Regions from separate parts of the Streptomyces sp. bgisy100 genome, predicted to be linked through region 2. Evidence: riboswitches for the same ligand, from Rfam matches in the RefSeq annotation. Region 2 holds a riboswitch; the other holds the start of a gene.

Region 1 (4,842 bases), on a different contig from region 2:
GCGCGCCACAGGGCGTCCACGGTCTGCGGCCGGGTGACGCCCCCGGTGTCCGTGCGCGAACCGAAGCGGTACGGAACTCCCCGGCCGCCGAGGGCGATCCGGCCGTCCGCCGTGCGCTGGGCGTAGATGTAGGCGTGGGCCGTGTCGCCGAGCACCTCCCGGTTCCGCCAGCCGATCCGCTCCCACACCGCGTCGGACAGCGGCTCGGTGACGATCATCGAGCTGTTCATCGGCAGCCACTGACGGCGCAGTCCGGCGATGTTCGCGCTGAACCCCTCCGTCGCCCGGATCACGTAGTCGGCGGTCACCCTGCCCCGGTCGGTGCGGGCGACGGCCCGCCCTCCGGCGTTGCGGGGGAGGATCTCGGTGACCGTGGTGCCCTCCAGGATGTCGACTCCGCGGGCGGCCACCGCCCGGGCCAGCCCCGACGCCAGCGCCGCGGGCTGGACGGCGGCGGCGTGCGGTGTCCAGGCGGCCGCGGACGCCCCCGCCACCGGCACCCGCTCCGCCCGTTCCGTCGCGTCGAGCAACCGCAGGTCCGCCTCCGTGAAGCCCCAGTCGCGCTGGTCCTCGACAGCGGCCAGCAGCCGAGCCTGCTGCGCGGGGCCGACCGCGACGCGCAGCATGCCGCCCTTGTGGATGCCCGCGTCGATGCCCTCGGCGTGCGCCACCGAGATCACCTCGTCGACGGACCGGAACAGGGTGCGCTGCATCTCCCGCACCGCGGGCCGGCCGTGCTGCGCGGCATAGCGCTCCCGGGCCCCGGCGAAGCCGTGGTAGAGCCAGCCGCCGTTCCGTCCGGAGGCGCCGAATCCCGCGAACTCCCGCTCCAGCACGGCGATCCGCAGACCGGGCCGGTCCCGGGCGAGGTAGTACGCGGTCCACAGACCGGTGTAGCCGCCGCCGACGATCGCCACGTCGTAGTCGCGGTCCCCGGGCAGGGCGGGCCGGCGCCCGGGCGGGCCGCCGTCCCGGTACCAGAAGGAGACACCGCCGTTGACGAAGCCGTCCGTCAACGGTGCCGTACGAGGTGAGGTCCGGCCGTGGTTCATCCGAAGGGCTCCGCATTCCCGGTGGTCGCAGACCGTTCAGGGTAGGCGGTGCCGGCCCGGCCCGCACACCCCGATCGGGTACCGGAACACCGGCCGGCCGGACACCCCGTCGGTGCCGTGCGGCGGAGGAACGGCGACCGGCTCCGGCCTGCCGCGTCCTTGGGCGGGCGCGGTTCTCCACGGGCGCGGTTCCCGCAGGGCCACGAGCGGCGCAGCTCACGGGCCGCGCCCTGGGCGGGCTGATCGCGCTCTGACAGAATGCGGGTGTTCACGAGGCTGCGGAACCCGGGAAGCCGGTGCGACTCCGGCACGGTCCCGCCACTGTGACCGGGAAGCCGCTTAGAACGGGTGGTGTGCCGCACGGCGCACCGCTCCGGGACGGGCCGCTCCTCGGGAGTCAGACACCGGACTGCCGCCTTCAGCACCGACCAGGGGACGCGGATCCCCCGGAGGAGGCATGCATGTCCCGGTTCCCGGGGTCACTGCGCGTCCGGACCGTCGCGGCGGCTCTGCTGCTGCTCCCGCTCACCGGCTGCGGCCTCGCGCCCACGGCCGGCCGGCCCGCCGACGACCGGCCCGCCAACGGCCGTTCCGCCGCCGCGAAGGGCTTCCCGTACACCGTCACCAACTGCGGTGTGAAGACGACGTTCACGGCTCCGCCGAAGCGGGCCGTCACCCTGAACCAGCACTCCACCGAGGTCATGCTCGCCCTGGGCCTGGAGAAGCGCCTGGCCGGCACCGCCTACCTCGACGACCGGGTGCTGCCCCGCTTCCGGGACGCCTACCGGGGCGTCGACGTCCTGGCCGACAAGTACCCCTCGTACGAGAAGCTGCTCGCCGCCGGACCCGACTTCGTCTACGGCGGCTACGCCAGCGCCTTCGACAAGAGCGAGGGCCGGGACCGTGGTTCGCTGGAGAAGAGCGGGGTGCGCACCCGGCTCAACATCGAGAGCTGCGGCCGCGGCCCGGTGCGGATGGACCGGCTGCGGCAGGAGATCCGCGAGACCGCGCGCACCTTCGGCGTCCCCGAGCGGGCCGACGCCCTCCTGGCCCGCCAGGACCGGCAACTCGCGGCCACGGCGAAGCGGTTGAAGGGTGCGGACCGGCCCTCCGTCCTCGTCTACGACAGCGGCGACAGCGCGGCGTTCACCGCGGGCGGCAAGGGCATCGGCAACGAGATCGTCCGCCTCGCCGGCGGCCGGAACGTCTTCGCCGGCCTCGACCGCACCTTCGGCGACGTCTCCTGGGAGAAGGTCGTCCAGCGCCGGCCCGAAGTGATCGTGATCTACGACTACGGCGGCACCCCGGTGGCGGCGAAGAAGAAGCGGCTCCTTCAGGACCCGGCGCTCGCCGACGTCCCGGCGATCCGGAACAAGCGCTTCGCGGTGCTGCCGCTGTCCTCCGCCGTGCTCGGCGTGCGGGTGCCCGAGGCGGTCGACTCGCTGGCCCGGCAGCTCCACCCCGGACACGGCGGTTAGGGCGGTGCTCCGCCGAATACCGCGGACCCCGGCGGGCCGGCTCCGCTGCTCCCTCGTCCTCGCCGGGCTCGCGGCCGTGCTCGCCGCGGCGGCGGTCGCCGGGCTCGCCCTGGGCCCCGTCCGGATCCCCGCCGGTGATGTGCTGCGCATCCTCGCCGGGGACACCGGGGCCGGCCCGTTCACCACGATCGTGCGCGACGTCCGGCTGCCGCGGGTCCTGCTCGGCGCCGTCGTCGGCGCCGGACTCGCCGTCGTCGGGACCGTCCTCCAGGCCCTGGTCCGCAACCCGGTGGCCGACCCCTTCCTCCTCGGCATCTCCTCGGGCGCCTCGACCGGCGCGGTCCTCGTGGTGGTGCTCGGTCTCGGCGCGGGAGCGACGACCGTGGCCCTGCCGGCCGGTGCCTTCGTGGGGTCGCTCGGCGCCCTCGTCGCCGTCTACGCCATGGCCCGCCGCGGCGGGACGATGACCACCGGCCGGCTGGTCCTGGCCGGGGTGGCCGTGCAGTACATCCTCTCCGCCCTCACCAGCCTGGTGCTCGTCACCGCCGCCGAGGCCGAACACCTGCGGGCCGTGCTGTTCTGGACCCTCGGCGGCCTCGGCGGCGCCCGCTGGGACGCACTGCTCCTGCCCGCGGTCGCTCTCGCCGTCGGCACCGCCGTGCTGATGGCCCTGGCCCGGCCGCTCGACCTGCTGCTCGTCGGCGAGGAGGGGGCCACCGTCCTGGGGCTGGACACCGGGCGGTTCCGGGCGGCGGTGTTCGTGCTCGCCTCGCTGGTCACCGGGGTCCTCGTGGCCGTCAGCGGAGCCATCGGCTTCGTCGGCCTGGTGGTGCCGCACGCCGCCCGGATGGCCGTCGGGGCCGGACACCGCGCCCTGCTCCCGGTGTCGGCCCTCGGTGGCGCCGCCTTCCTGGTCCTCGCCGATCTGCTGGCCCGGACGGTCGCCGCCCCGGCCGAGGTCCCCGTGGGCGTGCTCACCGCCCTGGCCGGCGGCCCCTGTTTCCTGTGGCTGCTGCGCCGCAGCTCCCGTACCGAAGGGATCACCGGATGAGCGCCCGGACTCCGGCGCCCGCGGAACTGCGGGCCGAGGCCGTCTCCTTCCGCGTCGGCGGCGCGCCCGACGGGCGTCCGATCCTGGACGACGTCGACATCGAGGCCCGGCCGGGGGAGACCGTGGGCCTGGTCGGCCCCAACGGCAGCGGCAAGACGACCCTGCTGCGGTGCGTCTACGGCACGCTGCGGCCCACAGCGGGCCGCATCCTCCTCGACGGCCGGGACGTGACGGAGCTCGGCACCAAGCGGCGGGCCCAGCGCATCGCCACCGTCCCGCAGGACGCCGGTGCCGTCTTCGGGCTGACGGTCCGCGACCTGGTCGCCATGGGCAGATCCCCGCACAAGCGCTTCTGGGAGACCGACACCGCCGACGACACCGCCCGGGTGCGGGACGCCCTGGTCCGGGTCGGCGCGGACGGCCTGGCGGACCGGCACGTCGAGGAACTCTCCGGCGGCGAGCGCCAACGCGCCCTCGTCGCACGGGCCCTGGTCCAGGACCCGGCGCTGCTCGTTCTGGACGAGCCCACCAACCACCTCGACATCCGACACCAGTTGGAGGTCCTCTCCCTGGTCCGCGCCCTCGGCACCACGAACCTGCTGGCCCTGCACGACCTCAACCTCGCCGCGTACTACTGCGACCGGATCCACGTACTGGCCGAGGGCCGGGTGGTGGCCTGCGGCCCGCCCGCGGCCGTGCTGACGGAGGACATGCTGGCCGAGGTCTACGGGGTGCGCGCGGAGGTGGGCGTCCACCCGGTGACCGGCGCACCGACGGTTCTCTACCTGCCGCCGGAGACCGAACACCGGGCCGAAGCTCGGGCCGAACACCGGGCCGGTGACCGGGAGACGGCCCGGGGCGGGAAGGCCGCGCCGGTCGCCGGTATGCGGCGTACTCCCGCGTCGGGGGCGGCCACGGGCGGGCAGGCGTGAGCGCGCCGGCCCCCGAAGCGGCCGCGCACGGGCCGCGTTACGCCCTGGGCCACGTCTCGCAGGCCACCGGCCCGGACCTGCTGCCCGCGGACCGGCTGCTGGACCCCGGAAGCCCGGAGCTGGACCGGCTGCTGACCGGCGAGTACGAGGGGAGCGGCCACCGCACCGCCCACGCCGCGGCGCTGACCCTGATCGCCGTCTACGCGGGCCGGGTCACCGCGGCGGCCGTACTCCAATGGGCCCTGGACGGACGGGTTCCGGACCTGCGGGCGGAGAACGTCCTGGTGCGGCCGTCGGGGCACGGCATCGGCGGCGTGTGGCTGCGCCGG
Region 2 (4,842 bases):
GCGCTCGCGGCCGGGGCGCTCACGGCATGGGGCCTGGTGGTCCTGACGGCGGACGGCAACGAGCGGCGGGGCCGGTCGCGGGCGGTGCCGATTTCGGTTCCGGTTCCGGTGCCGGTGCCGGGAACGGAGGGGGACGGGAGAGCCGTCGCCCCTGCCGTCGATGGTGGCGCGGCGGTCCGCGATCCGGTCCCGGCCCGCCCTTCCGGCGCGGCGGACCGGGGCAGGACGAAGTACCGGACGAAGCTCCGGGGCCGGAGCCCGAGAACGAAACTCCGGGGCCGGGGCACGAGAACGAAGCCCCGGGGCCGGAGCCCGGCCCGACATGACGCGGGCCCGACAGGCGCCGGGCACCGGACACCGGCCCGGCATCAGGCCGTTCGCACCACCGCGTACCCCGCCAGGTCCTCCGGCGTCCGCGGCCCGGTGGCGTCGGCTCCGAGCAGTCCGTGCGCCCGCAGCACCTCGGCCGCCGCCTGCCCCCACGGGCGCCGCAGCCGGGCGTCGTCCAGCAGCCGGCCGTCGGCCAGCAGTTCCGCGGTCGGCCCGGTGTGCAGGCCGTCCGGGGCGAGCACGGCGGTGTCGTCCGCCCAGCGCAGGGCCAGGTCCACGTCGTGCGTGGCCATGACCACGGTGGTGCCCGCCGCCCGGAGCCGCCTCAGCACCTCCAGCAGCCGCTCCTGGCCGTGCGGGTCGAGGCCCGCCGTCGGCTCGTCGAGGATCAGCACCCGCGGTCGCATGGCCACCGCTCCGGCGATGGCCGCCCGCTTGCGCTGCCCGTAGGAGAGCAGATGCGTGGGGCGGTCGCGCAGCGCGGTGATGTCCAGCGCGGCGAGGGCGTCCGCGACGCGCTCGCGAACCTCCGGCTCCGGGAGCCCGAGGTTCATCGGGCCGAACGACACGTCCTGCCCGACCGACGCGGCGAAGAGCTGGTCGTCCGGGTCCTGGACCACCAACTGCACCGTGGTGCGCAGCCGGGTGAGCCCCGCGCGGCCGTAGGAGACCGTGGTTCCCTCCAGGCGCAGCTCGCCCGCCGAGGGCCGAAGGCCCCCGCTGAGCAGCCGCAGCAGGGTGGTCTTCCCGCTGCCGTTCCGGCCCAGCAGCGCCAGGCTGCGGCCGTCGCGGATGCCGAAGGTGACGTCGTCCAGGACGGTCGGCCCGTCCTCGTAGGCGTATCCCGCGCCGAGGAGTTCCACCACGTGCGGTCCTGCGGTCATGGGGTGAGCCTTTCGAGTGCGAGCGTGAGGGCGGCGATCCCCGCCAGGAGCGCGACGGACGCCGCCACGAAGCGCCGGGAGACCTCGGAGTCGGCCACCAGGACGCGGAGCGAGCCGTCGTAGCCGCGGCCCGCGAGCCCCGTCTGGAGCCGGGCCGCCCGTGCGAACGCCCGGACGAACACGGTGGCCCCGAGCCCGGCCAGCGACCGCCAGGCCGCGGCGCGTCCGGACTGGCCCAGCCGGGCGGCCTGGGCCTGGCGGACCCGGGAGACGGTGTCCAGGAGCAGGAACGCCATCCGGTAGGTGACCAGGGCGACATCGACGACCGCGGGCGGCACGCCCGCCCGCACCAGCCGGGGCAGGAGGTCGGACAGGGGTGTGGTGAACGAGAACAGCAGCACCCCGAGCGACGCGGCGGAGGTGCGCAGCAACAGCTGCCCGGCGTGCGCGGGCCCCTCCGGCGCCAGGGAGAGCGGGCCGTGCGGGCCGCCCAGCCGGACGAGGAGCGGCAGGGCGCCGGTGACGCAGAAGCCGAGCGGGATGCGGTAGGCCCGCCACAGCTGACGGGGCGGCACGGCGGCCGGACCCAGCAGCAGGACGAGCGCGGCCACCACGACGAGGAGCGACCCCGGCCACGGCGGCAGGCAGACCGCCGACACCGTCAGCCCGAGCGCGAGGACGGCTTTGTCCAGAGGGTGGCGGCGGCGCCAGCGACTGCTGTGCGCCGCCGCGTCGATGGGCAGCACGCGGCTAGGCCGCGGTCTCGCGGTCCGGCGCCGCCGCCCCGCCCGGGGCACCGGAGCCGTCCTCGGATCCGGAGCCGTCCTCGGACCTGAGGTTGTCCTCGGACCTGAAGTTGTCCTGGGCCCCGGAGCCATCCTGGGACGCGACCCGCTCCGCGCCCTGACGGCGGCCGCGGCGCAGCCCGAAGTAGTACGCCAGAACGCCCGCGCCGAGGGCGGCCTGGAGGGCGAACAGCGCGGACTCCACCTCGCCGGACGGCGGTTCGTAGAGCGGGCTGAACCAGGGCTCGTAGTCCGGCCGGATCTCGGTGATCGCGGACTCGGCCTGGGCGTCGGCGCCCGTGAAGGGCTCCTTCTTGTGGTCCCCGAGGCCGAGCGCGAGCGGCAGCACCGCCAGGGCGACGACCAGCGCCAGCAACAGCAGGTTGATCTTGGTGTGACGCTTCATCGGGCAACGGCCTCCTGGTTCTCCGCGCGGCGGGACAGCACGCCCAGCCGGATCAGATCCCCCTTGCTGGACTGGGTCAGCAGGCGCATCACCAGCACGGTGAGGATGCCCTCGCTGACGGCCAGCGGGATCTGGGTGACGGCGAAGATGCCGCCGAACTTGGCGAGGGAGCCGAGCACTCCGGTGCCCGGGTCGGGGAAGGCCAGCGCGAGCTGCAGGCTGGTGACGCAGTAGGTGCTCAGGTCCGCGACGAACGCCCCGGCGAACACGGCGGCCATGAGCGGTGCGCCCAGCCGCCGGGCCAGCCGGTACACCCCGTATCCGGCCCAGGGGCCGACGATCGCCATGGAGAACGCGTTGGCCCCGAGCGTGGTGAGCCCGCCGTGGGCGAGCAGCAGCGCCTGGAAGAGCAGGGTGATCGTGCCGAGCACCGTCATGATGGGCGGCCGGAACAGGATGGCCCCGAGGCCGGTGCCCGTCGGATGCGAGCAACTGCCGGTCACCGACGGGATCTTGAGGGCGGAGAGGACGAAGGTGAAGGCTCCGGAGGCGCCGAGCAGCAGCGTGCTCTCGGGGTTCTCCTTGACCTCGCGGGACAGGGACCGGACGCCGTGGACGACGAACGGGGCAGCGGCGGCGCCCCAGGCGACCGCGTGCAACGGGGGCAGATACCCCTCGGCTATATGCATGGGAAAGCGAACCTCTCCAGCACCTCGTGGATGGACGACGCGCCCCGGCCGGTCTCCTGGCTGACGGGTCATGCCGTCCGGACTCCGCCTTCCCGGGCACCGAGCCGGCGGCTCGGCGTCCCAGTGGCTCCCCGAGGGGTGGAACCGGACTTCCCGATCACAGTGGCGAGGGCCGCACCGGTTTCATCACCGGTTTCCCGTACACCAAGGCCCTGAGAGGTTAGTGGGCAGCACGCTCCGGTCACAACCAGGGATCGGTATCGGCCACCGCCGAGGCAGGAGCAACGGTGCGCTTCAGGGGCGCGGGCGGCCAACCGTGCGCCCCTCGGGTGAGCATGGTCACCGCCCCGCGGGCGAGTGCGTGGTGGCCGTCTCTTCGGGCGAGCGTGGCCGTCGCTTCAGACGATCGTGGCCATCGCCTCAGGCCAGCGCGCAGTCGCCGCAGAGGCCGCCGCCCGGGACCCGGTAGTAGAGACAGCAGCTGCGCCGGGTGAAGGTACCGCCCGCAAGGGTGCCGGTGCCGTGCAGCGGTGGTTCCCGGAACAGCTCCCGGACCAGCGCCGACGCCGTGTCCGCGGCCTCGGTGCGGCCCTGTGCGCGGCAGCCGTCGCGCAGGACGCGGTACGAGCCGAACAGCGCCGACCCGGCATTGCCCCAGAGCAGTTGCCCCGAAACCGGACTTACCGACCGTACGGCGCGGTGCAGGGGGACGAGCTGGCCGTCGACCACCGCCGCGCGCAGCCGGTCCGCCGAGGTGCCGGGATCGGCCGCGGGCATGGGGCCGGGCAGCCAGAGTTCGTCCGGCGCGCTCCGGTCCGGGTGCCACCACAGCCGTTCCGGGGAGAGGTCGGGGAGGGTGCCGGCGAGCACGGCGGAGCCGAGCGCGAGAGACCACAGCCGGGCGGCGAGCCCCTGGAAGACGAGGGACGCGCCCACCCGGAGTTCGTCCGTGCCCAGCCGGCCGGCCACGGTGGTGATCCGGGCGCGCAGCGGACCGGGGTCCGCGCCCAGTTCCGCGAGCGGCGCATAGCCGTGGGCCCGCGGCCCCTCCCCCGGCGCCTCCGCGGTACGGACGGCGAAGAACGGCCCCGCCGCGGCGACCCGGCGCAGGCCTTCGGCCATGGACGTCCCCGGCATGCGGCTCCTCTCCGTCGTCCCCCGGATTCTCCCGTACGGGCCGACGGCGGACGGGAGGGCACCCGGGCGGGACGCTTCGCCCCCGCCGCGACGGGGAGACGGGGCGGCGGCAACACTGCACCCGCAACTCACTCGATAGGGCTAAAGCCGCTCGCAAGGCGCATCTTCACCTCGTCCGGTGCGTTGATCCGGTTCCCTGCTTGTCACAGGCAGGGAACTTTCTTTCTGTACGACTGAAAAGAGTTTGCGTCATGTCGCGTATTGCCAAGGCCGCCGTTCTGGCCGCCACTGCCGGTGCCGCCCTCTCCGCCGCCGCTGGTGCGGCGGTCGCCGACTCGGGCACCCAGGGTGCCGCCGTGTTCTCCCCGGGCATCGGTTCGGGCAACCTGGTCCAGGCCCCGATCCACGTGCCGGTCAACGCCTGCGGGGACACCGTGAGCGTCATCGGTGTCGCCAACCCCGCCCTCGGGAACTCCTGCGTCAACCGCTGAAGTTCCTCGGTCGGCAGGGCCTTGTCGACCGGTGAGACCTCGGGGCCCCCGGGCCCCGACCGCTGAGGGGAGCACGCCGGGCGGCATTCCGGCTCCTCCGCCCCCTCGGCTGTGGCGCCC

What was found. Region 2 has a riboswitch for cobalamin ahead of AC3EQ1_RS10310 (energy-coupling factor ABC transporter permease). Riboswitches for the same ligand answer to the same signal wherever they lie in the genome.
Region 1: it holds a riboswitch for cobalamin, as region 2 does, so the genes downstream of both, AC3EQ1_RS24400 (ABC transporter substrate-binding protein) here and AC3EQ1_RS10310 (energy-coupling factor ABC transporter permease) in region 2, are expected to answer to the same signal.

The regions. Positions count from the first base shown of each region.
Region 1 is NZ_JBYITE010000043.1:25,955-30,796, forward strand. It holds gene AC3EQ1_RS24395 (NAD(P)/FAD-dependent oxidoreductase) at 1-1,052, opposite strand, end outside; cobalamin riboswitch at 1,301-1,479, shown strand; gene AC3EQ1_RS24400 (ABC transporter substrate-binding protein) at 1,514-2,530, shown strand; gene AC3EQ1_RS24405 (FecCD family ABC transporter permease) at 2,607-3,581, shown strand; gene AC3EQ1_RS24410 (ABC transporter ATP-binding protein) at 3,578-4,513, shown strand; gene AC3EQ1_RS24415 ((2Fe-2S)-binding protein) at 4,510-4,842, shown strand, end outside.
Region 2 is NZ_JBYITE010000011.1:58,760-63,601, forward strand. It holds gene AC3EQ1_RS10295 (energy-coupling factor ABC transporter ATP-binding protein) at 369-1,214, opposite strand; gene cbiQ (cobalt ECF transporter T component CbiQ) at 1,211-1,960, opposite strand; gene AC3EQ1_RS10305 (energy-coupling factor ABC transporter substrate-binding protein) at 1,965-2,405, opposite strand; gene AC3EQ1_RS10310 (energy-coupling factor ABC transporter permease) at 2,402-3,094, opposite strand; cobalamin riboswitch at 3,124-3,318, opposite strand; gene AC3EQ1_RS10315 ((2Fe-2S)-binding protein) at 3,515-4,231, opposite strand; gene AC3EQ1_RS10320 (chaplin) at 4,483-4,722, shown strand.